Regions from separate parts of the Cytobacillus sp. T106 genome, predicted to be linked through region 1. Evidence: riboswitches for the same ligand, from Rfam matches in the RefSeq annotation. Region 1 holds a riboswitch; each other region holds the start of a gene.
The links. A riboswitch is a leader RNA that binds a small molecule or an ion and turns the genes downstream of it on or off. The one in region 1 is predicted to bind S-adenosylmethionine.

Region 1 (10,789 bases):
TCCAATATGAAACCGCAGCCAGTATAAGGGGGCATTATACGCTGAACAGGATCTATATCCGCTGCAGCAGCTTCCTTGGCCTATGGGAAAAGCAGATGGTGAAAGAAGCCGAAAGCCAGGTCAAAGTGATTCCTGATTTGACCGAAACCCGGCGCTATCTTGAGAATGCTCAGTCCTATTTGCTTTATGAAGGAGAAAAAATCCGGAGGCAGCAGAGCGGAGCCGGGGAATTTTCAAAAATACGGGCATACGCGCCAGGAGATGATCCCCGTAAAATCAATTGGAGGCAGACAGCCAAGCTTCAGGAGGTCATGGCCAATGTCCATGAGCCGGAGCACGGAAAATATGTCACCATTATGATTGACTGCGGCAGGATCATGGGGGCGGAACTGGAAACGGGCAACAGGCTTGAAAAGGCGCTGGAAGCGGCAATGACTACCGCAGCCGCGGCGCTCAAAAACGGTGATTATGTTTCCGTCCTTGCTTTTTCAAAAGACATTCAATCGTATGTACCGCCTTCAAAAGGGATGCAGCACTTAAACTTCATCCTGAAAGCTTTGTATTCGATACAGGCGGATGCTGCAGAATCCAATTATAGCGGTGCCTTTCAATATTTGCAGTCTGTCCAGAACAAAAGGAGCTTATTGCTTCTCTTTTCTGATGTAAGGACTTTCACCCTGGAGGAAGGTGCGCTTGTTTATCTAAAAAGGATCCGGCAGCGGCACCTGTTCTTTATGCTCGGAATCGAAGACAATATCCTGTCAGCCCGGGCCAAAGATCGGCCGGACAATATAAAAAGCGCCATGCTAAAAAGCATGGCGCAGCAGCAGATCCTTATTGCAAAGCGGGAAAAGCTGAGATGGGAAAAACAAGGCCTGCAAATGGCGGAAGCGCCTGAAGGAAGTCTCGCAGCAGCTGCTGTGTCCCATTATATCAATGTGTTGAATCGGGGGCTTCTTTAATTTCCGCCATTTACATGGAGAGATTTTGTTTATCTCACCGGCACTCAGTGAGCTGTCGGGAGCGCGAAACTGTTTTTTAGAGCATCCATAGCATATACCCCTGCAAATATTTATGGAGCTTGCAGGGGATGAACCAGGCGTTTTCGCTTTTGATCCAGGAGCCAGCCTGACCAGGCATAAAACAGCAGTCCAAGGACCGTCAGGAAGGCAGCCATATACTTCATTTCCAGCGGGAGCGGGGAAGGGGTGATAAACCCCTCGATCAATCCGGCGATGATGAAGAGCGGAATAGTTCCCAGTAGCAGCTGAACCGACCTTTTTGCCTTGGTTTTCAGCTGATAGCCCCGGGAGTATTTGCCCGGGACCAGAAGCTTATATCCCATAAGCAGGCCGGCTCCGCCCGCGATGAATATCGCGGTAAGCTCTATCATCCCATGGGGGACAATATAGGCCCAGAATTCATAAGATTTTCCGTGAGACCAAAACAGGCCGGCAATGGCGCCTACAATGATGCCATTATAAATCATAAGATAAACGGTCAAAATCCCAAAGGTGATACCGCCGGCAAATGCGAGGATTGCGACACGGATATTATTGGTCATGATGCTTGCTGACATGACCGCAGAATCGACCGCACCTTCATTCTCGCCGAGCCTCTGGGGATCAATTGCCCCGGACATCTCGGCCGGGAGAATCGAATGGATTGAAAGCGGATCATGGATCACAGCAAAGAAACTCCCCAAACCGCCCAATGTGAAAAGGAGCATGCTGGCAACGACAAATTTCCATTGCTCGAACAATAGCCGCACAAACTTGATCTGGAAGAAATCTTTCAGCTGGGCCATACTGGAGGATTGGCTTTTATATAAAAGATTATGCGCCTTTGCGACAAGATCATTTAAATAAAAAGTCACTTCTTCGTCTGGAAAGAAAGTCCGGGAGAATGAAAGATTCTGTGCTGCTTTCTGATACAGCCTGTCAAACCGGGCCAAATCAGTTCCTGCGGCTTTTCGTCTTTTCATCCTGGCGAGCAGCTCCTCGAGCTCCTGCCAGTTTTCCCGATGCTGCTTGATGAACTGTTTACTATTCAATCTAATCACCTGCCTGTAACCATAAAAGTTGTATCTCCATTATAAATCATAGGGAGAGTGAGATACAGGCAAAACTTCCAGGAAATGGGGTGCATCATGCAAACAGAAACAATTCTTATCAAAACACCTGAATTTGTATCGCTTCAATTCCAGCCTGCCGGACTTGGCAGCAGGGCCGGGGCCCTCATCATCGATCAGCTGATCCTTATGGTATTCAATCTGGCGAGCATTCTTTTATTTGCTTTTTATGCTTCCAGTGCCGCAGCATTCTTTCTTGATGATACTTTTCTTTCATGGCCGTTCGCCATTATGCTAATTTGCCTTTTTCTGGTCAACTGGGGATATTTTTTTGTATTGGAATATTTTTGGGCAGGAAGGACACTGGGGAAAAAGATCATGGGAATAAGGGTCATTCAGGATAACGGCCAGAGCATCACATTGCTCTCAAGCTTTATCCGAAATCTCCTCCGCATCATAGACTCCCTGCCGGTGTACTATCTGCTTGGCATTCTGATGGTATTTTTTCATTCCAGGCATAAACGGGTCGGCGATCTGGCTGCCGGGACAGTGGTCGTGCATGAACGGAAAAAGAAGAAGCCGGGTAAAATGACCGGGATTGAAAAAGAAATCCAGGAAAGAGGCCTGAAAAAGGAAGATATATATATGGACGAGTGGACTGTCAGGAAGATTGGCGCCGAGGAGTGGAAGCTTTTAAAGACCTATAGTGAGAGGCTGCTCCAGCTCCCTATAGGCAAAAGAGAAGAGCTCACAAAAAAACTTTCTTATTCACTCCTGCCAAAGCTCGATATCGATCCGGAACGAAAGTCATTCAGGCAGCTGGAAGACATCCTGCTGGTTCTTTATTTAATCGGGAAAGAGGAGTGGGAATTTGAGAATCAGATAAAATGAGCATATTTTCCTAATTAAAAAAATTATTAGAAAACTTTTCGTTAACTCGTTGACAAATCATATGGGTATGGTAGGATTAATTTCAATAAAATAAATCAGAGCAAACGCTCCTGATTATATCACTTATCTAGAGTGGCTGAGGGACTGGCCCATCGAAGCCCGGCAACCTGCTAAAAGCAAGGTGCCAATTCCAGCAAAATGTCCAGCATTTTGGGAGATAAGGTGCAAGTATGCGAAATGCGCCTTTTCCTGTTGGAAAAGGCGTTTTCTTTTTCCTCCTTGTCCCCATCCCAGCCATTCAAAAAGGAGGCGAGCCGATCTGAAGCATGCTGATTGGGAGGAAGTGGCCGCACATCTGCAAAGGATGCTGCAGTCTGTAAAGTTTGGAAGCATCACACTTGTGGTGCAGGATGGCAAGGTCATTCAAATTGAGAAGAATGAAAAGGTTCGCCTTCAATCTAATAAAGCGCGCTGACTAGACAAACTAGAGGCGGTCTTTTTCCCAAAAGCGGGAGGAAGGCTGCCTTTTTTCTTGTTAAAAATCAGTCAAAAAACAGAAGGCACCATGAAAGGAGCACTGAAATGAGCACCACCGTAACATACACCAGCTGGGAACCGCCATCATTCCCTGAAAACGATGGATTCAAAGGAGCACAAAAAGTGCTGGAATGGGCCTATAGCCATTACAGCGCGCAAGATATCAGCTACGCCTCAAGCTTCGGGGCTGAGGCGATTGTACTGATTGATCTTATCACAGGGATAAAGCCTGATGCCCATATTATTTTCCTGGATACCGGGCTCCATTTTCCGGAAACCTATGAGGTCATTGAAAGGGTGCAGGAGCGTTTTCCGGAGCTGAATATTGAAAGGAAGCTTCCTTCCCTTTCTTTGGATGACCAGCGGGAAGCCTATGGACCGGCACTGTGGAAAAGAGAGCCGGACCGCTGCTGCAGCATCCGGAAGATCATTCCGCTCCAGGAAGCCATGAAAGACAAAATCGCCTGGATTTCCGGGCTGAGGAGGGATCAGTCTGCATCCAGGGCTGGGGCGCAATTTTTAAACAAGGACAGCAAATTTCAAAATGTAAAAATCTGCCCTCTTATTCACTGGACTTGGGAGGAAGTTTGGGAGCATATCCGTAAAAAAGATCTCCCATATAATAACCTCCATGACAATGGGTATCCAAGCATTGGATGCTTTCCCTGTACAAGGGCTGCAGGAGTTGGCGGGGACAGCAGGGCAGGCAGGTGGGCTGGGACCGGCAAGACGGAATGCGGCCTGCATTCCGGGTGAAAGGGGGGCATGACCATGCTTGCAGCAATAGCAATGACCATTGGACTATTCTTTGCCATGAATATAGGAGCAAGCGGGGCAGCTGCCTCGATGGGGATTGCATACGGATCAGGATCCATCAAAAGCCGAAAGACTGCTCTCCTGCTGTGCGGAGCCGCCGTATTCCTTGGCGCCTGGCTCGGAGGGGGTGAGGTTGTCAAAACGATGGGAAGCGGGATTGTGCCGAAAAGCACTTTCACCGTGAGCATAGCCCTGATTGTCCTTGCCTCTGCAGCACTGTCGCTTTTCCTGGCCAATATTTTCGGAATTCCGCTGTCGACCAGTGAGGTGACAGTCGGATCAGTTGTAGGGGCAGGGATTGCTTATCAATCTTTATTTGCTTCCAAGCTCTTGTGGATCATTTCTTTTTGGCTGATTACGCCGCTGGCCGCTTTTATCATTGCTGTCATTGCAGCGAAGCTGATCAGGATACTCCGCTCAACCAAGAAGACCAAAAAGCCGGGCACCATCCGCTTCCTTGGCTTCCTGGTCACACTCATGGGATTGTTTGAAGCCTTTTCGGCCGGCATGAATAATGTTGCCAATGCGGTTGGCCCCCTTGTTGGTGCTGACATCCTCCCGCCAGGGGCAGGGATTTTCTGGGGCGGTATATTCGTCGCCGCAGGCGCTGTTTTTCTCGGCAGTAAAGTGCTGGAGACAAACGGAAAGAAAATCACTGATATCAGGCTCGAAGAAGGATGCATCATTTCTGGTACCGGGGCAGGCATTGTCACTGCTGCATCCTTATTCGGGATTCCCGTCCCCTTGACCCAGATCACGACAAGCTCCATCATCGGAATCGGCTTTGCCGGCCAGGGGCGCTCTGTTTTCCAGAAAGAAATTGTCATCAGGCTCCTCGGTGTATGGCTTGTGTCGCCAGTACTGTCGATGGTACTGAGCTATACCTTGATCCAAATCATCATTAAGCATGACTTTTACCCGATTGTTGCCATGGCTGGAGTCCTTATTTCTGTATTCGGTGTCCGTTTCCTGATGGGAAGGCAGAATACGGCCCTGCCGGAAAATGAAACTTATAAACTAGCAAGGAAAGGCTGATGAAAATGTCACTACCTATGCCTCATGGAGGCAAACTCATAGAAGCATTCAATCCGGATTATCCGATCCAGAACACGAATCAGGAGATAGAGATAGACTCAGTTGCATTAAGTGACCTGGAGCTGATCGCCTGTGGACTTTTCAGCCCGCTGACAGGTTTTCTGGGAAAGGAGGACTACGAATCTGTGGTTGAAAGTATGCGCCTTGCAGATGGTACAGTATGGCCGATACCGGTCACGCTGCCGATCATTCCGGATATAGCAGCTGACCTTCATAAAGGTGATATCTGCAGGCTGAATCATAAGGGAGAAACCTACGGGATCCTTGAACTTTCCGAGCTTTACCAGCCAGATCTGGAAAAAGAGGCACTTTCAGTCTACCGGACCTCTGACCGGGCACATCCAGGAGTTAATAAGCTTTTTGAAAGAGGCCGCACCTATGCTGCAGGAAAAATTACACTGATTAAGCGTCCTGATAAAGGAGATTTCACAGATATCTGGCTGACACCGAAGGAGACGCGGTCCTTATTTGCTGAAAAAGGCTGGAACACGGTTGTCGGCTTCCAGACGCGGAACCCGGTGCACCGGGCCCATGAATATATCCAGAAAGCTGCCCTTGAAACAGTCGATGGCCTTTTCCTTAACCCGCTCGTCGGGGATACGAAGGAGGATGATATACCGGCAGATGTCCGCCTGAAAAGCTACCGGGTGCTGCTGGAGCATTATTATCCTGAAACCCGTGTCCAGCTCGCAGTCTATCCAGCAGCCATGAGGTACGCGGGGCCGAGGGAAGCTATTTTTCACAGCATCGCCAGAAAGAACTTCGGATGCACCCATTTCATCGTAGGGCGCGATCATGCCGGAGTAGGCAATTATTACGGAACCTATGATGCCCAGCATATATTCAGGGAGTTTACCGAAGAAGAGCTGGGGATCAAGCCTTTATTTTTCGAGCACAGCTTCTATTGCAATGTGTGTGAAGGCATGGCTTCCGACAAGACCTGCCCGCATACAGCGGATGACCGGGTAATCCTTTCAGGCACAAAGGTCAGGGAAATGCTCCGTGCCGGAGAAATCCCGCCATCCTCTTTCAGCAGGAAAGAAGTAATTGAGGTGCTGATTCAGGGCTTGCGGGAAAAAGAAACGGTTTAAGGAGGAAGAATGCATGGCACATTCACTGAATCTTACATGGCATGAAGCAGCAGTAACAAAAGAAGAGAGGAGGGCGCAAAACGGGCATGCCAGCTGTGTGCTCTGGCTGACAGGGCTGTCCGGATCAGGTAAATCGACCATAGCCAATATCGTCAGCCACCGGCTTTTCAAGGATGGCATTGATGAATATGTCCTGGATGGCGATAATATCCGCCATGGACTGAACCGCGACCTCGGATTCTCAGAAGAAGACAGGAATGAAAATATCCGCCGGATCGGTGAAGTGGCTAAGCTGTTTACTGACAGCGGCCAGATTGTCTGTACAGCATTCATCTCGCCTTACCGGAAGGACAGGGAACTGGTGCGAAGCCTTTTTCCGGAAAAAGGGGAGTTCATTGAAGTATTCATTGACTGCCCTTTGGAAGAATGTGAAAAGCGGGATCCCAAGCAGCTGTACCAAAAAGCACGGCGCGGGGAGATTAAAGGATTCACGGGGATCGATGCTCCTTACGAAGAGCCGGAAGACCCGGAAATCATCATTCGGACTGACCAGCTTTCTCCAGAAGAGGCAGCTGAAAAGATATTAATCTACTTAAAAGAGCAGGGAATCATTTAAGGAGGGGCAAGAATGGCATATGTAAAGCATTGGGCTGATAATGAAAAGCTGAACAAAACGGAGAAAGCAAAGCTGGAAAAAGACGGACTCGAAATTCTTAATGATATTCCCTATTATGCAGCAAACGGCTTTGAATCCATTCCAAAGGATCAGTGGGACCTGTTCAAATGGGCAGGCTTGTACCTGCAGCGCCCGAAGGAGGACGGCTATTTCATGATGAGGGTGAACGTCCCCTCCGGCATCCTGACGAAGCCGCAGGTAGATGCTTTGGCCGGAATTGCCCGGGACTACGGGCGCGGCGTCTTTGATATAACAACAAGGCAGGCCATCCAATTCCATTGGCTTGAAATCAGCCAGATCCCTGATATTTTCAACAGGCTGGAGGCTGTAGGCCTTTCGAGTGCAGGGGCATGCGGTGACATCACAAGGACAATCGTCGGCAATCCGATTGCCGGGCTTGATCCGCATGAATTGTTTGATACCACTGAGATTGTTAATGAAGTATATACCTATTTTCAGAAAAATGAAGATTTCTCCAATCTGCCCAGAAAATATAAAATGTCAATTTCAGCTAATCTGCATAATGCTTCTAATGCGGAAATCAACTGTGTATCCTTCACCCCGGCGGTCAAGGTGATTGATGGCGATGAGAGAAAAGGGTTCCACCTGAAGGTTGGCGGCGGACTTTCTTCCCGGCCTTATCTGGCAGAAACGCTGGACGTATTTATTGAGCCTGAACGCACACTGGAAACAGCCATTGCCGTAACAACAATATTCAGGGACTACGGCTACCGGGAAAAAAGGCATCTGGCCAGACTGAAATTCCTTATGGCTGACTGGGGTCCGGAGAAATTCAAGGAAAAGCTGCTGGAGTACACAGGGCCTCTTCCTGAAAAAGGAACAGAGCCTGCAGGAGGCTGGAATGCCGGCTATTTTTACGGTATCCATGACCAGAAACAGCCCGGCCTGAAGTTCCTTGGGTTCAATGTACCGGTGGGGCGTTTGTCGGCTGATGAAGTATTCGAGCTTTCCCGCATTTCTGCCCATTATGGGAATGGAGAAATCAGGACGTGCAATTCGCAGAACCTGATCATTCCCAATATACCTGAGGAAAACGTTGAAGCACTGCTCCAGGAGCCGATTTTCAGCCGCATCACCATCAATCCCAATTCCTTTATCGGCCACGCGGTTTCCTGCACCGGGATTGAATATTGCAATCTGGCACTTGTAGAAACTAAAGAAAGGATGCGCGTGATAGCTGAAGAGCTGGATAACCGGATCACCCTGGATGTGCCGGTCAGAATCCATATGGTTGGCTGCCCGAACTCCTGCGGCCAAAGGCAGATTGCCGATATCGGCCTGCAGGGAATGAAGGTGCGGAATGAGAACAAGGAAATGGTGGAGGCTTACGAAATCTATGTAGGAGGAACGCTTAATGCCGGCGGCAAATTCAACGAAAAGCTGAAAGGGAAAGTAGAAGCGGAAAAGCTGGCCGATGTGCTTGAGGAATTGCTGCACTTTTTCAAGAATGAAAAGTCAGCAGGGGAATCCTTCTTCGATTTTGTCGGCAGGGCCGGTCTGGAGCTTTTCCAGCAGCAGCTTGATATTATTTTGGGAAGAGAAGCCCATGGCCTACCTTTATAGATTCAGTGTACAGCTGGAAGAAAAAGAGATATCCGCTGTCATCCTCGCTGAAAATGACGAGGCGGCCTTCCGCCAATTGGATGTTGAGCTCGAGAAATTTTATTTAAAAGAACCGGGCGTACAGGAAGTGGCCCTCCGCGAAAAAAAGCGGGCTGCAAAAACGGCAGGCTATATTTTTGATGAAGATGAGAAAGGGTGGTAGTGATGCCAGGAAAAGTATATTTGGTCGGAGCAGGACCGGGGGATGCCGAGCTGATAACGGTAAAAGGGCTGCGCTGTATCCGGCAGGCAGATGTTATTTTATACGACCGGCTCGTTAATCCTGAGCTGCTGGAGTACGCAAAAGAAGGCGCCCAGCTGATTTACTGCGGCAAGCTGCCTCATTATCATACAATGAAACAGGAAACAATCAGCCGGTTCCTTGTTAAATTCGCCAAAAAAGGCCAGAATGTTGTGAGATTAAAAGGCGGAGATCCCTTCGTGTTCGGCCGCGGAGGGGAAGAGGCCGAGGAATGCGCCATTAATGATATCCCTTTTGAAGTAGTTCCAGGCATAACAGCCGGCATCGGAGCTGCTGCCTACGCAGGAATTCCTGTCACCCACCGAACCCTCAGCAAAAGCTTCGCCTTTGTGACCGGACACCAGGCTGGTGACAGGGAAGCAGAGCATCAATGGGCCCATCTTGCAAGGGCGGTTGATACAATTTGTGTCTATATGGGGGTTTCCCATCTACCTAATATTGTCGACAAGCTCCTTGAAAACGGCAAGGAAAAGGAAACGCCGATAGCACTTGTGCACTGGGGCACGCTTTCTGGCCAGCAGACTGTCGCAGGGACGCTTGAGACAATCTTGCCTCTGGTTGAACGGGCCGGCATAAGCAATCCAAGCATGATTGTTATCGGGGAAGTCGTAAAGCTGCACAAAAAACTCCATTGGTTTGAGGAAGAAATTGCGCCCAGGCTGCCGGTCATCCAGGGAATATAGGAGGAGGAACATGGAATCGATCCTTTATATAGGCCACGGCACCCGCTCGAAAAAAGGGGCACAGGAAGCAAGGGACTTTTTGAATAGGATCATTGGGAAATCTGCCGCACCGATCCAGGAAATCAGTTTTTTGGAGCTTGCAGAACCATCAATCGGCGAGGCTTACGAAAATTGTATTCGCCGGGGGGCCACCTCTATCAGGGTGGTCCCGATCTTTCTATTATCAGCGGGGCATATAAAAGAAGATATCCCGGATATTCTTGAAAAGTTAAAAAATAATTTTCCGGATATACCGGTTGAAATGGCAGATCCCTTTGGTGTCCAGCAGGCGATCATTCAGGCAGTTTGTGAAATGATATTTCAGGAGGCATTGGTGCTTTCCAAAGACGATTCTGTTTTGCTGGTTGGGAGGGGGAGCAGCGATCCTTCTGTTCTTGAAGCGTTTGAAGAGATTAAAAAGGGCGTCGCTGATAAGATTGGCGCCTCGGTGAAGGTCTGCTTTCTGGCTGCGGCTTCCCCATCCTTCGGTGAAGGCCTTGAGGAAGCATGTGCTGATAGCCCTGGACGGGTCATAGTCGTTCCTTATCTATTGTTCGGCGGGCTCCTTCTCAGTGAAATTGAGAATGCGGTGAGGAAAAGGAAAAAGCAAGGCATCCAGATTGTACATACCGGCGCATTGAGCAGGCATTCTGCGATAGAGGAAATCGTCATTGCCCGTGCAGCAGGGAAGGAGGAGAAGGATGCAGCCCCTGTTCATTGATCTAAGAGGGAAAAAAGTAGTCATTGCAGGAGGCGGCAGGATTGCAGCCAGGAAGGCGCGTGTACTTGAAGAGGAGGGAGCTGACATCACTTTCATTGCCCCCGCATTTTCGGAGGAAGCTCTTTTGATAGCCGAGAGTAAAGGTTATGGGCTCATTGAACGTAAGGCAGCGGCTGCAGATTTTACGGATGCCTTCCTTGCCATTCTGGCCACAAACGACCGGAGTGCCAATGATGAGCTGCAGAAGGCTCTCCCGGCCAATCAGCTCGTCTGTGTAGTTGACG
Region 2 (10,789 bases), on a different contig from region 1:
GCTGATCGCATTGGATTTGTCTGCTGTTTGTAGTTTCTCAGCCATTTCTGAGTGCAATCTGTACATTTCCATAATATAAATGGCAGCACAAAGGCTTATAAATGATAAAAGAAAGAAAAGGGCAAGGTTCACTGCATGCTGAATATGGCCAGTCTGCAGGAAATATATCAGCCTGGTAAACGTGATTAAAAAGTAAAAAGCAAAAGCAACCAAGGTTTTACCAAGGATGTTGATCTTCTGATATTTTTTCCGGATAAACAGCATCGGTATTGATATAATAAAATAATTTATGAGAGTTACATAAAGATTATCTATATTAAAAAGGGCCATGAGAATCAGAAGGGCCGCGATTGACAAATACCCTCCGACAGGTCCAAGATAGAAAAAACAAAAAAATACAGGTATGAACTTCATATCAAATTCAAGGCCATTGGACATTCTCACAGGAAATGCCAGTGTCAGCACCAGGGAGGCAGCAGCAGCAAAAAACATGACCCATGCTCTTTTTTCATGCTTTATGCTAACATTGTGCATAAGCGGGATGATCATCATGATAAAAAAATGAAGAAATAGATTTTCAGCAAACTCCCGCAACTTCATCAGCCTCCACACTTAAAGTCCTGTCAAAAACATTATAGCAAATATTTTGAAAATGGATAGACGGCATTTTAAAGAGCCTGCAGAGGACTTTACACATTACAAAAAACAAAGGAATGGTAGTTATGGACAGCCAGGACAGAAAAATGATTAGAATGAAAGACATTGTCAGAGAAGGAGATCCTATACTTCGGCAAAAAACAGCTGAAGTGGCGGTCCCTCTCAATCAGGAAGACCATGTTATCATGGAGATGATGATGGAATATCTAAAAAACAGCCAGGATCCTGAATTGGCCTACAAATATCAGCTCAGGCCCGGAGTCGGCCTTTCAGCCAACCAGATAGGGGAGGATAAGAGAATGTTTGCTGCCTTCTTCAGGGATGAAAAAGGGGAAGTAAAAGAGCTGAGGGTCTTTAACCCTAAAATCATCAGCCACTCTGCTGCAATGGTTTATCTTCCGGAGGGTGAGGGCTGCCTCTCTGTTGACAGGGAGGTTAAAGGCTATGTTCCCCGCTATGAAAGAATCAAGATCAAATATTCCGATGAAAAAGGGGAGCAGGTAGAGATGCGCCTAAAAGGGATTGCGTCTGTCATCGTCCAGCATGAAATTGACCATCTGAACGGCATCATGTTTTATGACCGCATCAACAAAGAAAATCCATTCGAGCTGCCTGCAGGTGCATCAGCTGCTGAATTGTTTTAAGATGGAGAAAAACAGCAAAAAAGGAGCGGAAACGCTCCTTTTTTTTAATATGGGTCGTTATCTGTGAAAGAAACCGAAGAGATGGCCTGTTCAATTGCCCGGTACGCCTGGCCGAAGGCTGCTGATGAGGAAGGGGTCCCTTCATTCAGAAGCTCTTTACTGCTGTTTCGGGCATGGGTCAGACTGTTGATGAGATCCTGGATCATAATCTTTTTATTCCCGGCTGTTTCTTTTAGTGCTTCAAGTTCTTGGATGCACGAATCCAGCTCCAGTGACTCAGGATGATCAAAATTTTCCTCCAGCAGCTGTTTAATGTGCTCTAATTGTTCTTTCATATTGAATTCTCCTTTCAGACTCTAAATAGAAACAGCATCAACTTATTCTTCATCAATGAACGAATGAGGCATGGCTTATAGGGACTGTACCCGGCAGGAGCCTCTATTTTATCTGATAAACCTTTGCAATTCCTACACCGCTAGTATGGCTGTTCTTCAATGCTTTATACTGGAATATAGGCAAAGCGCTTTTTATCAAAAAAAAGAAAGCAGCCGAGGGCTGCTTTCTGCTGATTCTATACTGTCACAAGTTCTGCCTCATGCTGCTTCGATGGTTCGCCAACAATTTCCTGAACCTCTGCACCTTCCAGTGTCTCTTTCTTCAGAAGGGCCGCAACCAGGCATTCAAATTCATATTCATTCGTTTTAATGAGCATTTCTGTTTTAGCTAGAGCCTGCTGGAACAGCTCTTGCATCTTGGCTTCCTTTTCCGCTTTGACAAAGGTCAGGTTGAAACCGTCCTGGAATAAGCCGATTTCCACCATTTGCTCAAGTATATGCTTGGCCTGCTGGACATCGCCGCTGACACCGATGCTATGCTCGCCGAGATACAGCCTTTCTGCAACTCCGCCAGCAAGAATCATGCTGACCTGGTCAAGCAGCTCACTGCTGGTGGACAGATGAAGCTCCTTTGGTATGGGTGCAACATATCCGAGCGCCTGTCCACGTGGTATGATTGTTGCTTTTCTTACTGAGCCAGGCTTGGTGATGGCGGCAATCAAGGCATGTCCGGCTTCATGGATGGCAACCCTCTTTTTAGTCTCGGGGTCCTGAAGCGGGCGTGTTGTGCTTCCAAGCACCGTCCGGTCAATGGCAAAATCAAGGTCTTCTTTATCTATTTTTTCTTTCCCGTTCCGGATGGCCCTTCTGCTGGCTGTCTCAAAGAGAGAGCTGATGTCAGCCCCTGAGAAGCCGGAAGTGCTTTCTGCCAGTGCAGGCAGGGAAGCTGCTACATCTTCTGCCAGAAGCTTGCCTTTTGTGTGAATGCTGATGATTTCCTGCCTTCCTTTTGTATCCGGAAGCGGAACTAGGAAAGAGAAGTCAATCCTGCCTGGACGGAGGAATGCATCATCCAGCATATCCTTGCGGTTTGTAGCAGCGATGAACAGGATGCCGTCATTTGAATGGCCGCCGTCAAGCTGGACAAGCAGCTCAGTCAATGTTTTCTCGCTTTCGTCCCCGCCATGCTGCTTCCGCTTGCCTGCAAGGGCATCGACTTCATCAATGAAGACAACTGCAGGTGAGTGCTTTCTGGCGTTCTGGAATAAGCTTCGGACCCTTGAGGCGCCTACGCCGACGAACATTTCATTAAAAGAAGATCCGCTGGTTGAAAAGAATGAAGCGCCGATTTCCTTGGCAATCGCCTGGGCAAGCAGCGTCTTGCCTGTACCCGGAGGTCCATAAAGCAGGATTCCCTTTGGCGGCTTCACACCAAGCTGGATTGATGCTTCCCTGTCTTTAATGATGGAAAGTGTCTGGAGGATTTCCTCCTTCATTTCATCCTGAAGGCCGCCAATATTATCCATTGTGATGGAAGGAAGGGGCTTTGCCTTGCTGGCGCTGTTTTTCATCGAATTGGCGGTGGATATTCCTTTGCCGGATTTATGAAGGTAAAGGCCAATCCCTGCAAAAAGGATCAGTGTTCCACCCAAAATCCAGAATGTAAATGGATTTGCGGAAGAATAGCTGTACTGGATATTGTAATTTTCAATCAGTTTAGCAACCATTTGGCTGTTTGGAGGCACCTGTGACACATACTCAGCTGTACCTGCGGTCAAATGGAGAGTGCCATTTTTCATTTCTTTTAATAGGACAGTTTCACTAGGATGATCCTGAATGATATTTTCTATGGAAGAAAAGGGAATGGTAACTTCTTTGCTGCCGGATAGGCTGAACCACAGCGCAGCAGCAGCAATTAGAATGGCCAATGAAATAAGGGGGACAGGTTTCGAAATTTTTTTGAAAGTGGATTTCAACAATTTCCCTCCTAAATGAATCTATCTCCATTATAGGAAAACTTGTTCGGACTGTATAGATTTATGCAAGGGAAAAAACATGTAATTTTTGGTAAAGGGTTTTAAATTCTATTTTACAGGGTATTTAAAAAGCTTTTTCATAAGGAAGCCGAGTACCGGCTTGTTAACAGCCGACACTCCCATGATGATCAGAACTCCGCCGATGCTGCTGTATAATGGGATTTTTTCCCCGAGAATAAGGATTGCTGCCAGCAGTGTAAACAGCGGTTCCAAATACATCATGACCGAAACCTGTGTCGCTTCGAGCACCTCAAGCGCCCTTCCCCAGTACCAGTAGCCCAGGGCCGATACAAAAATGCCTAGAAACAGCAGGTGCAGCCACCCGTCCAAAGGGAGGGTATACAGTAATTCATACCCCCGATTTCTCAAAAGGAATGGCAGAGTCGCCAAACAGCCTATCAGGCTTGTCCAAAAGGTGACAGCAAGAGAAGAATAGGGAAGTGCAAATTTCTTGGACAAAATCGAATAAACAGCCCAATTAAAGGTACTGAAAAGCAGGAGGAAATAACCAAGACCAGGGCTGAATTGAAGCATACCCCCTGAATTTTCTGCAGAGATAACCAGAACCCCTGTAACGGCAATCATCATTCCCCCAATTTTAAGGAGCGAAAGCTTTTCAGATAAGAAAAGGAAGGAAAGCAAACTAGTAAAAACAGGTGTGAAAGAGATCATCCAGCCGGCAGCAGAGGCATCCAGGGTGAGCATGGCAGAAGCTTGTACCATTTGATGGATGAACACCCCAAGTACCGAAAGAATAAAAACATGGGCGAAATGCTCTTTTTTTATGTAAAAGGATTCTTTGAATATTGTGAGAAGGCAGCCCAGGAAGATGGCAGCAATCATAAATCTTAAGGAAACCAGGGCACCCGGTGCCAAATAATATACCAGCCATTTGACTGAAACAAATGAAACACCCCAGAACGCAATTGCCAGAAGGGCGTACCATAAAGATAGAATGCGATTGCCCTGCATCATTCCCACCTCCCATATACCTTCTATTATTCTTATTCAAGTAGAATAGAAAATAGACTGAAAGAAGTGATAGACTGTTGCTTTCGCTTCAAGAGATTTGCCTTTGAATATGATGACTTCATCCAAGGGTTTAGACTCCATATGGATGTAACTGAAAAAGAGTTCTCCTGGTTTCCGATGTTCCAGAGGGGGCATTATATATACACTCATGCCGTTAAAATCGGGACTTGTGATTTGCATTTCACTTTCAGACAGGAAACCTATTGGCTATATCAGCTGAATAAAAAGCTGAACAGGAAATTGCAGCAGTACATCTTGACAATCAAAAGAAAGTAGCGTATATTTAATTCCAACAAAACTTATAGGAATACTCTTATCCAGAGAGGCGGAGGGAATTGGCCCTATGAAGCCTCGGCAGCAGACTCCTTGCGAGAACTGTGCCAAATCCAACAAGCGGAAGCTTGGAAGATGAGAGAAGCGGCAGCCATACGCGCATAAAGCCTCTTCTGCTTCCGGGCCACCGGTCAGAAGGGGCTTTTTTAATGAAGGAAGAAACTATAATGATAAAAGAAGAAGAGAAAAAGGACCAGCTGATTTCAGAGCTGCTGTCCATGGGTATATACAAACAAGAAGGCCGCCAGCTATTTCAGGTGCCGTACGAAGAATTGTTAAAACTTTATCAGGAAAACAGATCACATATTAATGAATAGAGGGAAGGGACTATATATGTCAGAAAGTATTCTAATACCCTGGAAGGATAAGCACTTGTGCGGATCGCTGGATTTTCCTGCAGGATTCAGCAAGAACCGCCGCTATCCCCTGGTCATCATCTGCCATGGGTTTACAGGAAGCCGTATTGGTGTCGACAGGCTATTTGTTAAAACTTCCAACCGTCTTACTGCAGAGGGGTATCTTGTCCTCCGCTTTGATTATGAGGGCTGCGGGGAGAGTCCGGGTGAGTACGGAGAAACAGGTCTTCCCGATTTGCTGGAGCAGACTTTATCTGCTATCGATTTTGCAGTGAAGCTTGATTATGCAAATCCTCATTCAATTTCTCTCATCGGCCATAGCCTCGGCGGAGCCGTTGCCGTGCTGGCTGCTGCAAAAGATGTCCGCATCCGGAAGCTTATCATATGGTCGGCTTCTGCAAGACCATATCAGGATATCGTCTGCATTGTCGGCAGTGAAAAGGTAAAGGCACTGGACAAGGGAGCTTCACTTGATTATTTGGGCTATCAGCTAACGGACAATTACTTTTCTTCGCTGAAGAGATATGAACCTTTGGAAGAGCTTGCGGCATACAGGGGCGATGTCCTGATTGTACATGGAACAGCAGACCAGGATATTCCGGTATCCCACTCAGGAAGATATGCGGAAGAATTCAGGAAGCGGAAGGAAGGATCATGTTCCTTGCATTATGTTACAGGAGCCTGCCATACCTATTCAGCCGGCCGCTGCTTTGCGGAGCTGATCGAATGCACATCAGAATGGCTCAAAGCTTTCAGGGAGCAGCAGTCATATGCATCTTCATGAACTGAATCAATGCTGAAAATGACCGGATTTTAAAAGATCCGGTCATCTGTGGTCATTTTAGGATTCTATCCAGGTAGCGGCGGAGAGTTTTTTCTATTCTGTCCGGTTTCAGACGTTCAGGCTCGAGCATACTGTGCAGGGCCAGCCCGTCAATGAAACTGTATAACATTTCAGTCTCAAGATCATGATCCTGGCCATCCTTCAGCTCTCCATGGGACTTTAGAAAATCCATCATCTGAACAATCCCCGTATATATTCCCTGCTTCAGGATTCGAAATTCTTCCTTTTGCCTGCTGTATGCAACAAACGCAAACCACACCTCCATTTCTGCCATTTTCTCATCAGTGGTTGGAACAATTTCAAGCAGGACTTGATAAACCTTTTCCCTTGGGGGCAAATCCTTCAATGCAATCTCCGAAACCCTGTTTATCACATTTTCATTTACCAGTTTCATTGCATAGACAAGCAGTTCATCTTGTGTGGAGAAATAGTGGCGCAGGGCGCCAAGAGAAACACCGGCTTCCGCTGCAATATTGCGGACAGACGCACCTTCCACCCCTTTATCCAAAATAACCTGCCAGGTGGCCTGGACGATTCTTTTTTTCCTTTGTTCATGATCAACTATTTTAGGCATAGTCTCAGTGTAGCAGACCGTAAAACAGGTTTCAATTTTTAATAATACACTTGTATCACTAAAAGTGTGGTGTTATGATGAGTTTAAACAACAATAGTACTGGAAGGGGAAAGTATGAACTGGATATTGTGGGTTATCATAGGGTGTGAAGTCGGCTTTTGGGTTTTAATCCTGGCCGGTCTTTGTATGCGTTATCTTTTCGGAAAAAAGAAAACCGGTCTCATCCTGCTCGCGATGACTCCTGTTGTAGATCTGATCCTGCTGGCAGCAGCGGGTGCGGACTTATACAGAGGCTCAGAAGCAACACAGGCACATGCATTGGCTGCCGTATATATCGGTGTGTCGATAGCCTTTGGAAAAAGTATGATCCAGTGGGCGGATGAAAGATTTTTATATTACATCGCCAAAAAGGGGAAACGGCCGGAAAAAAGATATGGTATGGATCATGCAAGGCATAATATAAAAGGCTTTGCGAGGCATGGGGCCGCATATCTTATCGGAGCTGCCTTGCTGATGGGAACCGTGCTAATCATAGATGATCCTGGGAGAACGGAAGCACTATCCGGTGTCGTGAAAATATGGTCGATTGTTCTAGCAGCAGATTTGATTTATTGCATTAGTTATTTTATCTGGCCAAAGGCCCCTAAAAAAAGCAAAGAGATGAATATATGAAAAGAATATCCCGCCTCAATCAGAGAGGAGGGATATTCTTTTATATGTTTTCTTTTTCCAGTTCTTCCTCAACAACCAGAATCGGTATTTCCCTTTTCTCCAGCTCTTCAATGAATTCCTTCCGTTGTTTAAGGGAATTCATACTAATATTAAAAGGTGGAAAACCGGTTCCTTGATTGATCTTCACCAATCTTTTCTTTCTCGCTGGAAGCCTTTCAATGTATTTTTCTTCATCCTTCACGATAACCCCAAGGAAAGCATTGCCTTGAACCTCATATGGAAAGATACCCTCAAAATCTTCCCAGACGATGAGCCCGGGGCCGCCTGGACCATTGACTTCCAGACCTTCTGTGCTGAAAGAAACCAAGGGGGCTTTGTCATAAATCATTCCTGCAAAAAGCAGGGCACATCCAAACAATAAAACAGCAAACAGTATATAGATAATCAGCATAAAAGTTTCCCTGTTTTCTTCATGTAAAACCATATCTGCAGCCAGCCAGGCAAAAAATACACCTGCAGCCAATACAACCAGCATAAACAGAAAGAATTTTCCTTTCGCGGCATAAAATTGTTTTTCCATCTTGTCCTCCTTATTGATTGTTTAGTAGATACCAAATGGAAAATTCCCCCTTATACCGAAATATAAACCAAAAAATTCCATGGTGAAGCAATAATCCGATATTCGAAACGTTTGAGTAGAATTTATACATAAAAAGAGAAATAATAGAAGCAATCATTATTGAAGGTGTGGTTTTTATGTCCCAGCAAGACTTTACACAAGGGAATATTCTGAAGCAGATGTTTATTTTTTCTACTCCCATCATGCTGACGAACTTGCTGCAGGTTTCTTACCAGTTTGTTGACAGCCTCTGGGTGGGGAATCTGCTTGGAGCCGCGTCACTCGGCAGCATTGCTGTTTCAAGCACCGTCATATTTACGGTGCTGTCATTTATTATCGGTATCAATAATGCAGCTTTGACAATCTTGTCGCAGCAAAAAGGAGGAGATGATGAGAAAGGTCTGAGGCAATATCTAAACAGTTTTGTGATTATCCTCACACTGCTTTCCCTTGCGCTGGGAGCGGCAGGCTATTTTGCTTCAAAGCCTATTCTCCAGTGGCTTGATACCCCAGAGGCGATGATTGCTGAAGCAGACTCGTATTTAAAGATTAATTTCCTCGGCATCCTTTTTTTGTTCGGCTACAATTTTATCGGGACGATTCTTCGTTCTCTGGGGGACAGCAGGACGCCGCTGATTTTTGTACTGGTCGCGGTGGTCCTAAACAGCATATTGGACCCTGTGTTCATTTCTATCCTGGGATGGGGGATCGATGGAGCTGCCTATGCCACTCTTGCCGCCCAGGGGATCGCATTCATATCTGGCATGTATATTGTTTTAAAAAGAAAACTCGCACCTTTTTCGATACCGTTCATGCCCGGTAAAGATGAAGTGTGGACGATACTAAAATTAGGCATACCATCAGGACTCCAGATGATGGTGATCTCAGCGGGTGTAATGGCCATTATGAGTGTGGTGAATTCCTTCGGGGCGGACACGGTTGCAGGCTTTGGGGCAGCCCAGAGGATTGACAGCCTGATCATGCTGCCGGCTTCGGCGCTCGGCACAGCCGTCAACAGCATGGCAGGACAGAATATTGGGGCAGGCCGGTGGAAAAGGGTCCATAAGATTGCGCTCTATGGTTCACTCTACAATTTAGGCATAATGCTCTTGTTTGCCGGAGCGGCTGTGCTATTAGCAAAAGCGGGAATATCCCTGTTCATTACCGAGCCTGGAGCCGTTGAGTTTGGTACAGGCTATCTTGTATCAATTGCTTTCTTTTATCCGTTCCTCGGGCTTAATTTTGTATTAAATGGCATAGTAAGGGCTGCAGGTGCCATGTTCCAGGTGCTTGTGCTCAATATCATCTCCTTTTGGGTGCTGAGATACCCTTTGACCTGGCTGTTCTCACAATGGATGGGGGAAGAGGGGATCGCATACGGAATGGGAACAAGCTTTATGATCAGCAGCGTGATTGCTTTTTCGTACTATAAATACGGCAGATGGGACAAGAAAAAGCTGTTTTCAACTGAAAAATGACACGCCAAAAGACACTCCCTGTGCGGAGTGTCTTTTGGCGTGCGGAAAAAAGGAAAGTCATATATCGATCAGGCTCCTGGAATACATGAGTGGGGAGAAAAAAAGGAGAGTCATGTATCCCATCAGGCTCCTGAGATACATGAGTAGGGAGAAAAAAAGAAAGTCATGTTTCCCATCAGGCTCCTGGGATACATGAGCATGGAGAAAAAAGGATGGTCATGTATCCCATCATGCTCCTGAGATACATGAGTAGTGAGAAAAAAAGAAAGTCATGTATCCCATCAGGTTCCCGGAATACATGAGTAGGGAGAAAAAAGGATGGTCATGTATCCCATCAGGTTCCCGGAATACATGAGTAGGGAGAAAAAAGGATGGTCATGTATCTCATCAGGTTCCCGGAATACATGAGTAGGGAGAAAAAAGGATGGTCATGTATCCCATCAGGCTCCTGGGATACATGAGCATGGAGAAAAAAGGATGGTCATGTATCTCATCAGGTTCCCGGAATACATGAGTAGGGAGAAAAAAAGATAGTCATGTATCCCATCAGGCTCCTGGGATACATGAGTGGGGAGAAAAAAGGATGGTCATGTATCCCATCAGGCACCTGGGATACATGAGTAGGGAGAAAAAAGGATGGTCATGTATCCCATCAGGTTCCCGGAATACATGAGTAGGGAGAAAAAAGGATGGTCATGTATCCCATCAGGCTCCTGGGATACATGAGTGGGGAGAAAAAAGGAGAGTCATATATCCCATCAGGTTCCCGGAATACATGAGTAGGGAGAAAAAAGGATGGTCATGTATCCCATCAGGTTCCTGGGATACATGAGTGGGGAGAAAAAAGGATGGTCATGTATCCCATCAGGTTCCCGGAATACATGAGTAGGGAGAAAAAAGGATGGTCATGTATCCCATCAGGCTCCTGGGATACATGAGTGGGGAGAAAAAAGGAGAGTCATGTATCCCATCAGGTTCCCGGAATACATGAGTAGGGAGAAAAAAGGAGAGTCATGTATCCCATCAGGTTCCCGGAATACATGAGTAGGGAGAAAAAAGGAGAGTCATGTATCCCATCAGGTTCCCGGAATACATGAGTAGGGAGAAAAAAGGATGGTCATGTATCCCATCAGGTTCCCGGAATACATGAGTAGGGAGAAAAAAAGAAAGTCATGTATCCCATCAGGCTTCTGGGATACATGAGTGGGG
Region 3 (10,789 bases), on a different contig from region 1:
GCGCCTGGTCCATATAATTGGCAGAAGTAAAGTAATGGTTAACAACACTGTCTTCTGTTTCTGCCGGCTGGAATTCTGTGTCCCCTTCATCCATTTTGAATGGGAAGTGGTTGGACAGAGTGATGAACTTTGTATAGAACGGCTGCTTCAGGCTTTCCAGCATCGGCATGGATTCTTTAAAGAAAGGCTTATCCTTCAGGCCATAGTTCTTGGTGTTCTCATCTGTCATGTTGTAATATTCGGCATCAAAGAAATGGTCATAGCCGAAGGATTTGTAAATTTCATTCCGGTTCCAGAACGTTTTATAATTCCCGTGAAAAGAGGCCGACGTATAGCCGCGCGTCTTCAGTATCGCAGGTGCTGCCTGGTAGGTGTTCTGGGCCTTGTTGACAAAAACAGCCCCCTGGGACATCGGATACAGTGAATTCTCCATCATGAACTCGGCATCGGATGTTTTACCTTGCCCTGTCTGGTGGAAATAGTTCTTAAAGTAAAAAGTCTGTCCATTATGAGCCAGGGAATTCAGGAACGGTGTTACTTCCTGGCCGTCCAGCTTATAGTCGATCAGGAATGTCTGGAAAGATTCCAGTGAAACATAGATCACATTCATGCCTTTTGCTTTTCCGAAATAATCAGGATTCGGTTCTGCATAATTGGCTTTCACATAGTTTTCAACCTCTGTGATATCACTGCTGTCTGCCATGGCGCGCTGACTGGCAGATCTGGCATTTTGAATAATGTCATAAACCGTGAAATTATAGGCGCCCAGATACTTGACCAGATAATTGCGGTCAAATGAGCGTGTCAGGAGTTCAGGACGGTCTTTTTCAGCAAGCCCAAGATTAATGAAGAATGTGATGACAGCAGCAGCAATCACCAGGCTTGCCGTCATTCTCTTCCGTGTATGCTTCGCCGGTCTGTACCATTTGACTGCTGCCAGCACAACCAAAAGGATCGTGTCGGCAAAGTACAGGATATCAAACGGTGACATCAGCGAAAGTGCACTGTCTCCAAGCTGTCCGGCATTTGTTTTTGTCTGCATAAGGACAGGTACTGTAATAAAGTCATTGAAGAAACGGTAGTACACCACATTGGCGTACAGCAGGAAAGACAGCAGAAACTGAACAGCAATCAGTACGCCTGACTGTATCTTTCCTTTAAAAAATAGTGCGATCCCCAAGAATAGAAGGGATGAGCTCAGCGGGTTCAGGAAAAGCAAAAATTCCTGCATGCTGTTGTCGATTCCTAAATTGAATTCAATCTGGTATGCAGCATATGTTTTCAGCCACAGCAAAACAACTGCCAGGAAAAAAACGCTCATGCTGTTTTTAAATAGCTCCTTAGGCGATTTTAAGATCGATTTCATCCTTTTACACCTCTTAATTTGTAAAGTTATTGCAAGAGCACAAATTCCTATTTCATACTTCCTGCCAAAACTAGAAAAACTTAGCAGCCGCTAAGTTCGGAAAAACGTTATACTCCAAACCCACGGGCTCAGAACCTAGTTTTTGTAAAAGATTCGTTAATTAATAGTGAACGAATGTTAAATACTATACCATATTTTAACCCACTTGAAAACATTCATCAAATTTGAAGCAAAGTTTATGTTGGGAAAAAATTAATCTTTTCATAAGGCAAATGGTGATGATACAATGTATCTTCCGCATGAATCCGCTTTCTCTCATGCGGCTAAAACAGGAAAATAAGGTGTAACAGCCTGATAAAGGAGAACAACATGAAGGAAAGAATTTTATTTTTTGCAGCAGGGCTGCTTGTCCTCACGTTAGGTGTGGCGCTTATTATCAAATCTGCCCTCGGCGCCTCTGCTTGGGATGCACTGGCAGTTGGCGAGTCCCATCTTTTCGGGCTGACCGTAGGGACTTGTGTATTCATAAATGGAATTGCTCTGATCATCATCAACTCTATATTATTGAAGAAAAAGCCGGAAATCCTGGCGGCAGGAACCATTCTGGTCATTGGTGCTTTGATTGATTTCTGGCTGCTGGCAGTATTCAAGGACTTTTCTCCAAGCATGCTGCTCACCCAGTCCTGTACTTTGCTCTCAGGCATATTGACAATGGGTCTGGGGATCGCCGTCTACCTTCAGGCAAAATTCCCTCCAAGCCCGATGGATACCTTGATGGTCGCCGTTCACACCAGGTTTGGCCTTTCTTTAAGGACTTCCCGTATAGCCAGTGAAGGATTTGCCCTTATTCTGGCGTTTCTTTTCCAGGGAGCGATCGGCCCTGGAACCATCCTGGTCACACTGACACTCGGCCTAGTGGTGCAGTATTTCCATCCTAAGCTGGAAATTATAATGGCAAATGGGTTGAAGAAAGCTGTTGTATAAAATATTTCGGGTTCTGTCAGTATAAAGTCCGAATTGGCAGTACTTGCAGCAGACTCTTTAGCAGTGAAATTAGCACACAAAAAGCTCGGAGCTATAATGCTCTGAGCTTTTTTTATAGAGATTGCACTTTGTTGAAGATAAGCAACCGTATGTTCAATTAACGATTTTGTTGTGAGGCAGGAATACCAGCTAAAAGAGCAATTTTTCCCCACCCCACCCTACTAAAAGAGCTGGCCTTCCAGGGACAGGATGAGGTTCAGCGCGGTTTGACAAATTAGCGGAGAAATTCCCGTTAATTTCAAAAGAGCTCTAAAAACAGCTTAAATAGAGGGAGAAATTCCGGCTATCGACCCGAAAAAAAGGAAAATTCACCATTTTGCTTCGCTTAACCGGAAAATCTCCGCTTATTTATACCCTTTCGAGCCCTATTATCAATTTAACCGGAAAATCTCCGCTTATTAATTTTTTGTTGGCAACCCACTCCATTCCTTCACTATCCTGCTCCTTCCATCCGGAATTGAAGTCACACTATCAAAAAAGGCCGCTCCCAAATGAGCGGCCTTCTTCTATTATTATCACACTCTGCTGTATTCCCTAACCTTAGCCTGTTCTTTTTCAAGCTCGGCACCGAGGAATTTGGCGGCTTCAAGCATGCCGTATTTGCCTGCTTTTGCCTCTGCGTCAGAATTATAATTTGTGTTTGTGTTGACATCATACGTATAAATATCCCCATTGGCATTTTTAATAAATTCAATGCCGGCGATTTGAATGCCGTTATTCCTGAGGAAGGTTTCGTATTTTTCAATGATCGGGTCGTTGAAGCCTTCAATGATCTTAAACTTTGGCTTTTCTTCCACCTCTTCGCCAACAGGACAGAACAGATCCCCGATTTGGCAGGCATCGGCCGGGCAAAGCTCAAAGCCTTCTGATGTATCCACCTGGACGGCATAGACGAATTTTCCGCCCACGAATTCGCATCTGGTAATATATGATTCTGGCGACTCAATATATTCCTGGATCAGAGTGATGCCATCGACAGGCTCTTCAAAATTCGGCCCTTCGACATATTCCCTCAATGCGTCCAGAGAATGGAACAGCTGGACGCCGAGCCCTTTGCCTGCGCGGTTATGCTTCGTGATGAACGGAGCGCTGTCGAGCTTTACAGCTGCTTCAAGAATTTGATTTTTTCCGACAGCTGCTATTGTTTTCGGAGTGGCGATTCCTGCAGCATTCAGCGCTGTATATTGATTGACTTTGCTGACCTCCAGCCTTAAAGCGCGGCTTCCGTTGAAAACGGTGCGGCCATGCTGCTCAAGCCATGACAGGACAGATTCCGTCAGCTCCGGTGCAAAGCGGTTCCCCCTTGTGTGGGAAGATGCGCTCATCCTGCTGTAGAAAATCCCCTCCGGAGGTGCACTGGTCAGGTCAACAATCCCTTCATTCAAAAACCATTCCTCATAAGGAAGACCCAGCTCTTCCAGCCTTTTTGTCAAATGGGCAGTCCATTCGCTGTTTTCGTGTATGATGTGTATTTTGCTCATATGTTCTCCCTCTTTTACTTTAAGATTTTCCTTTTGGCTTCAACCAGCGGCATGACTTTTTCCGAAAATCTCTGCATTTCCTCCAGCTGTGGAGAGAACTGAAGCAGAAGCAGATCGACGCCGGCTTCTTCATAAGCAATAATCTGTTCAGCAATCTGTTCAGGGGTTCCGATCAGATTTGGCCTGAGGCCCCGGTTGGAAACGGAATAATCGTACAGCTTTACCTGCTGCTCAAGCTGCGATTTGCCTACAAAATCTTTGTAGCCTGCATAGCCGCTTGATTCTTTTACATTGGTGATGCGGGCAAGCTCTTCCTGCGCCTCTTCTTCTGTGTCGCGGCAGACAATGTAGGCTGCCATGCCAAAAGACTTAAATGGCTCATTCCCGCTTTCCTGCCTGCGTGCTCTCATGTCATCAATTTTAGTTTTTACTTCTTCAACTGTCCCGCCGTGCATCACATAGGCATCGCAGTGATTAACAATTGCTTCCTTGCCGCGGGGGCTTTCTCCGCCTGCATAAAGGATCGGATTCGGCCTTTGCACCGGCTTAGGGGACAAATGGGCGTTTTTAATAGAATAATAGCTGCCGTCAAAATTAAAGGTTTCTTCTTCCCATAAACCCTTCATGACCTTGACGAATTCTTCTGTCCGGTCATAGCGCTCATCATGTTCAGTAAAGATGCCGGCATACTGGCGCGCCTCTTCCTCCCACCATGCGGATACAACATTCAGGGTAAAACGGCCATTGCTGATATGGTCGATATTGCTTGCCATTTTTGCCGTCACCGCAGGATTATGGAAGCCTGGGCGGACAGCCGTCATAATTTCTATTTTCTCAGTCACCGCAGCAAGAGCGGCCGCAGTTGACCATGCTTCAAGTGAATCCTGCTCCGGGCCTTTTATATCATTCAAGTAAAGTTCTGCTATTAATGTGGTATCATATCCCCACTTCTCTGCTGCCTGGATGACTTCTTTCGCATAGCTGAAGGTCGGGGGCATCTTCTCGTCTTCTACATTGCGCAGCCAGCCGCCAAAGATCGGCAGCCAAAATCCGTATTTCATCTGTCTCTTCTCCTCTCACTTGCACCTTGTTGTCAGCAATAAAAAAAACTTCTCCGATAAGAAGAAGTTTGTATGCCTCTATCTTATCTGCCAAAGCATTGCGCTTTGCTGGATTTAGCACCATTCTGACTAAGTCAGCGGCTGCCGGGTATCACAGGGCCAGTCCCTCCACCACTCTCGATAAGAAATATTCAATTGATTTCATAGTAATCCTACAACAAAGGTCGGCTTTCTGTCAACTGACTAGTCTAACTATTTTTAAAAATGTTTTTTTTCCTGCAAGCCTTTTTTATCGTGTGAGCCTTTTTAGCGGAAACCATTCTGCAGGGAGCAGTTGTTCATATCTTTTTTGAAGGAAGCGGTCATCAATCAGCAGGATGGTTCCTGTGTCTTCCTCTGAACGGATGAGGCGCCCGCCAGCCTGGGCTGCTTTATTGGCTCCCGGAAAAGTATACGCATAATCATAGCCGTTTTTTCCTTCAGCCTGAAAATAATCTTTAATCAGATTACGCTCAAGACTCAGCTGTGGAAGCCCCACACCAACAATAATGACACCGCCGAGCCGGGTTCCCTTCAAGTTGATCCCTTCTGAGAAAATTCCGCCCAGCACAGCGAACCCAAGAAGGCTTTCTTCAGGTTCCTCCTTAAAGGAAGACAAAAATTCTTCTTTTTCTCCCTCTGCCATCCCCTGTTCCTGTACCATCATCCTGATAGTGCTGGATTCTTTCATTTGTTCATGGATTTCCCTCATATATTGGTAAGACGGAAAAAAGATTAAGTAATTCCCGGGCCGTTCAGCTGCCAGCTTTTCTACCGATCGGATCAAAGCTTCACCTGTCGCGCTTCTGTCCTTATATCTAGTTGAAAGCGGCAAAGCAAGAACTTCTGCATTTTCTTTCGGGAACGGGGAAGGCAATGACAGGGAATAATGATCCTCATTCCAGCCCAGCATGTTCTTGAAATAATCGAATGGCTGGAAGGTAGCCGAAAAAAAGAGTTTGCTGCGGAAGCCCTTGCCCATTTTCTGGACAAGATAGGATGGATCTAAACAAAACAGCTTGAGTACTACATCCTTTCCGGACTTTTCTGTATAAATGACAAATCGCTCATCTGCCAGCCTTGATATCCTCAGGAAAGCCTGTACAGAAAAATAAGTATCAAGCAGCAGTTCCTGGCCCTCATCTCCCCTGCCGCTGATCAGCTCCTTTTCTGAGCAATGAGCAAAGTCCTCAAGATGCTCCAGCAGATTTTCCGGCAGCTCTTCGTGAATGCGATAGCTTTCCTCCTTTAATTCTCTATTGAAAGAGATAAAAACATCATTCATCTTTTTAGCTGCTGCAGAAAGCTGCGGGGCCGTGTTTTTATAAGCCCTTTTCAGCTGAAGGAAATTCTGCTTCCCCAGATCCGCCGAAAACATATCCCTCGCCCGGTCCACCAGATTATGCGCCTCATCGATCAGAAGAGCTGTCTTTTTCTTGCCTTCTGTATGAAGCCTTTTCAGGGACACCCGGGGATCAAAGATATAATTGTAATCGCATATGACTGCGTCTGCGGCATATGCAAGTTCCAGGGAAAATTCAAACGGGCAGACTGTGTGCTTCATGGCATATTTTTCAATAACACTCCGGTCAATGATGGATTCATGAGAGAGGATATCAAGGACTGCTTCATTGAGGCGGTCATAAAACCCGTCAGCGAACGGACAATGCTCTTTCTGGCAGACCGTCTGCTCCTGAAAGCATATTTTGTCCTTGGCCGTTATTGTTACCGTGTGCATATGGAGGCCTTTTTGCTGCATCAATGAAAAAGCTTCTTCGGCTGCCTGCCTTGTGATAGTTTTGGCTGTAAGATAGACCATCCTTGACAGCAGCCCCTCTCCCATCGCCTTGATGGCGGGAAAAGCAGTTGAAATGGTCTTTCCTGTCCCGGTCGGCGCCTGGGCAAACAAGTCCTTTTCATCCAGAATTGATTTGTACACAGCTTTTGCAAGCCTTCGCTGTCCCTTCCTGTATTCCGGAAAGGGAAAAGGCAGGGCTTTAATGCTGGTATCCCTTTTTTCCCTATGATGGAGCATGAGCCGTGCGTAAGGATAAAAGTCAGCAATCAGCCCCTTCACATAACCTTCGAGGAAGGATAAAGTCTCCACCTTCCTGAAGCGCTTTTCTTCTTCAGTGTGGATCTGCAAGTAGGTAAGCTGAACGGTGATTCTCTCAAGCCCGCGCTCTTTTGCAAGCATAAAAGCATAGCATCTTGCCTGAGCCCAATGCACAGGATGGGTATCTTCATCGAAAGCTGACAAATCCTTTGCCGTCGACTTGATTTCATCTACAACCAGTTCCCCATCCTCCTGAATAATCCCGTCACATCGCCCCTCAAGAAGGAACTCAATCTCCTCATGCTGAAGTGCTTCCTTCAAGAAAACCTCATATTCATCTTCTTCCTTATAAGTACTCTGAATTTTCTTGTGCGCTTTCGTTCCTTCAGCCATCGAGGAAGCTGCTGCAAACCCGGACTCAATGCTTCCGGAACGATAGACATATTCCGCCAGGCTTCTGGCAGAAATTCTCCAGCTTTTAGTCATCACAAGGTCTCCTTGCCATCTATGATAGTACCATTATAGCACATATGTTCCCGGATTCAGGCAAACAAAAAGGGCGGGATTGTCCCGCCCTTGGTTATCATAATTAAATTCGTTTAGCTCCATAATAGGCTTTGCTCCAATAAGGATTGGACATAGAATCAATCTTAACGCCCTTAGAGCTTGACGCATGGATGAATTTGTTGCCTCCAAGGTAAAGGCCGACATGTGATGGACCTTTTTTATAGGTGCTGAAAAAAACGACGTCCCCTTTTTTCAGGCTTTTCTTTTGTACGGCTTGTCCCGTTTTATAAAGCTGCCCGGTAGTTCTGGGAATCTTTTTTCCGGCTTTGCTGTAGGTGAATCCGACAAGGCCGGAACAGTCGAAGCCCTTAGGCGAAGTGCCGCCCCATTTATAAGGAACTCCTATGTATTTTTGGGCCACTGCAGCCGCAGAAGAACCATAGGAAGCCGCTTCTGTATTTTCTCCCCCAAACAATCCGGCAAAAAGCAGGCTAGTGCAAAGAAAAACGCTTGTGATCAGCTTCTTCATGTTGTCCCCCAAGTAATTTTCTCTCTCTGTTTTGTGATGAACTTAGTTTCTCACATGCTTCCTGAAAAATAATTTACAAAAACATGTTTGTTATGTAACAAAAGGATTACAAATATTGACGTTTTTCGACCAATAAAATTATAGTAAGCGATTACAAAGTACCCAATCCTCCAATTTATTAGATACATATACTGTAAATAAAGGAGGTGTTCTTAGTGCAGCAGCTTCCCCTTCTATATCTTGCCTGCATCCTTGCAGGGTATGCACTGATTCAAACAGCCGGACTGGCTTTTGTGACAGGGGGCTTTGCCGCATTTATTACCGCTGTTGGTGTAACAGCCATGATAATATTTGCAGCTGCCCTGCTTTTCCTCGGCTTGAAGGCTTTATTGGGCCGCAAGCTTTAGTTTTGATTACTTGCAAAAAACAGAGGCCAGGTGCCCTGGCCTCTGTTTTACATACCTGCCTCTTTCTCTGCAGCAGGAAAGGAGGCAAGGCTGATATCATGTTCATAAAAGATGCCGGCTATAGCATGGCGCAGGCGGCTTTCATATTTTTGCTTAGTATCGAAATTTTTGACCGGGACCTCGATTAAAAACAGCATCGTATCATACTTAAAGTCAACCAGCCTGATTTCAGCAAGGTTTACTTTTAAATACGCTGAAAAATGATCAGCTTCCTGAAGGACCGCCTCTTTCAGCAAGTTTTCAATTCTGCCTGTATCTTCTCCGAATTTTATATTGACCTCCACAGAAGCAAGCATTTCCGATCCAGTCCGGTTTTTGATGATCTGTTCAATAAAATGCTGGTTTGGAACGATCAGCGTTCCCTCTTTCGCAGTTCTTACTATCGTGGAACGAAGCCGTATGCTTTCAATGGTTCCGATTTTATTATTGATCTCAATCAGTTCCCCTACTTCCACAGGCCGTTCAAACAGGATGATGATGCCTGAAATGAAGTTGCCGGCAATATTCCTCATCCCAAAGCCGATTCCGATCCCCAGCACCCCGAGAGCCGCTCCTGCCGCAGTAAGGTCAAGACCGACCGTTGTCAGGCTGACGGCAACCGCCGCTATCATGATCGCATAATAGATGAAGCGGTTGAATGTATATCTCAGCCCCCTGTCGACATGATAATGTTCATAGACAGAAGACAGAATCTGCAGCGTAAGAACCCTGACAAACTTATTCGCCAGAGAAACAATAAGGAAGGCCGTAAATATCAGCCGCAGTGAGACTTTAACGTCCCCTGCCTGATAGAGCGTATAATTCAGCCAGTCCTGCGTTGAAAAAAAGTTCAGGAACAGTATCAGGGAAGCGTAAAAGGCCGCCCAATTGAGGACCGAGAGCATGCCTTCTTTTGCTTCCGGCTGGGCCCATCGCCTTCTTGCAGCAAAAAATTGCAGGATGAACTTTAGAAGCCAAATAGCCGCAAACCAGGAGAAAAACTGAATATATTCTTCTCTTGTTAATTCTTTAAAAAAGTCCATTGCCGTTCACCTTTACTTCTTTTATTTCTCTTTGTATTCCTTATAGGGCCGCTTTCTAAACAGGGATAATTTTAAAAGCCGATAAAAGAAGGGGTTTCGGTCCCGGCGGCAAGGGAAAAAAGGAAGGATACTATCAATTGAATTCAGGGATTCCAGGGGGATAATATGTGGATTAAAAAGCCGTTTTTTATGTATATAACAGGAGCCATACTCGTGCTGGTTGTTATTTTTCTATTGGGTAAGATCGATTGGTTCATCTGGCCATTCCGGAAGCTTGTGGCGACCATTTTCTTCCCCATCCTGATATCGGGTCTTCTTTATTATATCCTCAGGCCAGTCATCCGCTGGCTGAGCGGCTATATGCCGAAGACCGCTTCCATCCTTATTGTATTCGGTACGCTGATTGGCATTGGAACCGGAATTTTTTATTTCGGCGGAAGCCTGATAGCAGAACAGATCACCCAAATATCAGACTCTTTCCCTGACAAAATGGAGGATCTTACATCAGAGACAAAGGAAATGGTGGATGAGAATGACTTTGGCTTCCTTTCCTATGAGGAGATCGAGCAGAAGGTCCTTTCCTATTCGCAATCATTCATTAATACAGTCGGCAGCAACCTTACCGGGATCATTTCAGCCATAACCAGCATCGCAACCGTCCTGGTAGTTGTTCCCTTCATTCTTTTCTATTTTTCAAAAGATGACGAAAAACTCCGGCCGAAACTGCTGAAATGGATACCGGATGAGCATAAAATAGAAGGCAACCGGATTTTGCTGGACATCGACAAAACCTTATCAACTTATATTATCGGCCAGTTTATCATAGCTTTTGCCGATGGTGTCCTGATGTATATCGGTTATCTGATCATCGGCCTGGATTATGCTTTAGTGCTGGCATTGTTCGCCACGTTCCTGACAGTCGTCCCTTTTCTCGGACCGCTTCTAGGCATCATTCCTGCCATTTTTGTCGGTTTGATGCAGGAACCTTTCATGGTGATTAAAATCCTGATTGTCCTTGTTGCGGTCCAGCAGCTGGAGGGGAATCTCATAACACCGCAGGTAATGGGAAAAAGACTGAACATCCATCCGCTGACAGTCATCCTTGTCCTGCTGGTGGCAGGTTCCCTTTATGGCTTCATCGGCATTCTGGTGGCCATTCCATTTTATTCTGTTGTTAAGGTGATTGTGAGGGATTTCTGGAAGTTCTACAGGCTCCG

Region 2: another riboswitch for S-adenosylmethionine. It lies ahead of ABU165_RS14070 (Fur-regulated basic protein FbpA); the one in region 1 lies ahead of ABU165_RS24390 (YezD family protein).
Region 3: another riboswitch for S-adenosylmethionine. It lies ahead of ABU165_RS19510 (LLM class flavin-dependent oxidoreductase); the one in region 1 lies ahead of ABU165_RS24390 (YezD family protein).

Annotation. Positions count from the first base shown of each region.
Region 1 covers NZ_JBEUMK010000026.1:11,877-22,665, reverse strand. Annotated here, with positions in the region: gene ABU165_RS24405 (DUF58 domain-containing protein) at 1-962, shown strand, start outside; gene ABU165_RS24400 (stage II sporulation protein M) at 1,073-2,053, opposite strand; gene ABU165_RS24395 (RDD family protein) at 2,150-2,962, shown strand; SAM riboswitch class I at 3,083-3,186, shown strand; gene ABU165_RS24390 (YezD family protein) at 3,306-3,437, shown strand; gene ABU165_RS24385 (phosphoadenylyl-sulfate reductase) at 3,545-4,255, shown strand; gene ABU165_RS24380 (sulfate permease) at 4,271-5,350, shown strand; gene sat (sulfate adenylyltransferase) at 5,356-6,501, shown strand; gene cysC (adenylyl-sulfate kinase) at 6,515-7,117, shown strand; gene ABU165_RS24365 (nitrite/sulfite reductase) at 7,130-8,761, shown strand; gene ABU165_RS24360 (DUF3906 family protein) at 8,745-8,963, shown strand; gene cobA (uroporphyrinogen-III C-methyltransferase) at 8,966-9,745, shown strand; gene ABU165_RS24350 (sirohydrochlorin chelatase) at 9,756-10,505, shown strand; gene ABU165_RS24345 (precorrin-2 dehydrogenase/sirohydrochlorin ferrochelatase family protein) at 10,486-10,789, shown strand, end outside.
Region 2 covers NZ_JBEUMK010000007.1:50,647-61,435, forward strand. Annotated here, with positions in the region: gene ABU165_RS14045 (ATP-binding protein) at 1-600, opposite strand, end outside; gene def (peptide deformylase) at 723-1,301, shown strand; gene ABU165_RS14055 (hypothetical protein) at 1,346-1,636, opposite strand; gene ABU165_RS14060 (AAA family ATPase) at 1,873-3,612, opposite strand; gene ABU165_RS14065 (DMT family transporter) at 3,721-4,647, opposite strand; SAM riboswitch class I at 5,015-5,119, shown strand; gene ABU165_RS14070 (Fur-regulated basic protein FbpA) at 5,187-5,354, shown strand; gene ABU165_RS14075 (alpha/beta hydrolase) at 5,371-6,177, shown strand; gene ABU165_RS14080 (TetR/AcrR family transcriptional regulator) at 6,230-6,811, opposite strand; gene ABU165_RS14085 (hypothetical protein) at 6,926-7,483, shown strand; gene ABU165_RS14090 (STM3941 family protein) at 7,524-8,063, opposite strand; gene ABU165_RS14095 (MATE family efflux transporter) at 8,240-9,580, shown strand.
Region 3 covers NZ_JBEUMK010000012.1:135,519-146,307, forward strand. Annotated here, with positions in the region: gene ltaS (lipoteichoic acid synthase) at 1-1,366, opposite strand, end outside; gene ABU165_RS19500 (YczE/YyaS/YitT family protein) at 1,736-2,350, shown strand; gene ABU165_RS19505 (ATP-grasp domain-containing protein) at 2,926-3,891, opposite strand; gene ABU165_RS19510 (LLM class flavin-dependent oxidoreductase) at 3,906-4,952, opposite strand; SAM riboswitch class I at 5,033-5,139, opposite strand; gene ABU165_RS19515 (helicase C-terminal domain-containing protein) at 5,242-7,533, opposite strand; gene ABU165_RS19520 (C40 family peptidase) at 7,637-8,083, opposite strand; gene ABU165_RS19525 (hypothetical protein) at 8,299-8,490, shown strand; gene ABU165_RS19530 (mechanosensitive ion channel family protein) at 8,538-9,572, opposite strand; gene ABU165_RS19535 (AI-2E family transporter) at 9,738-10,789, shown strand, end outside.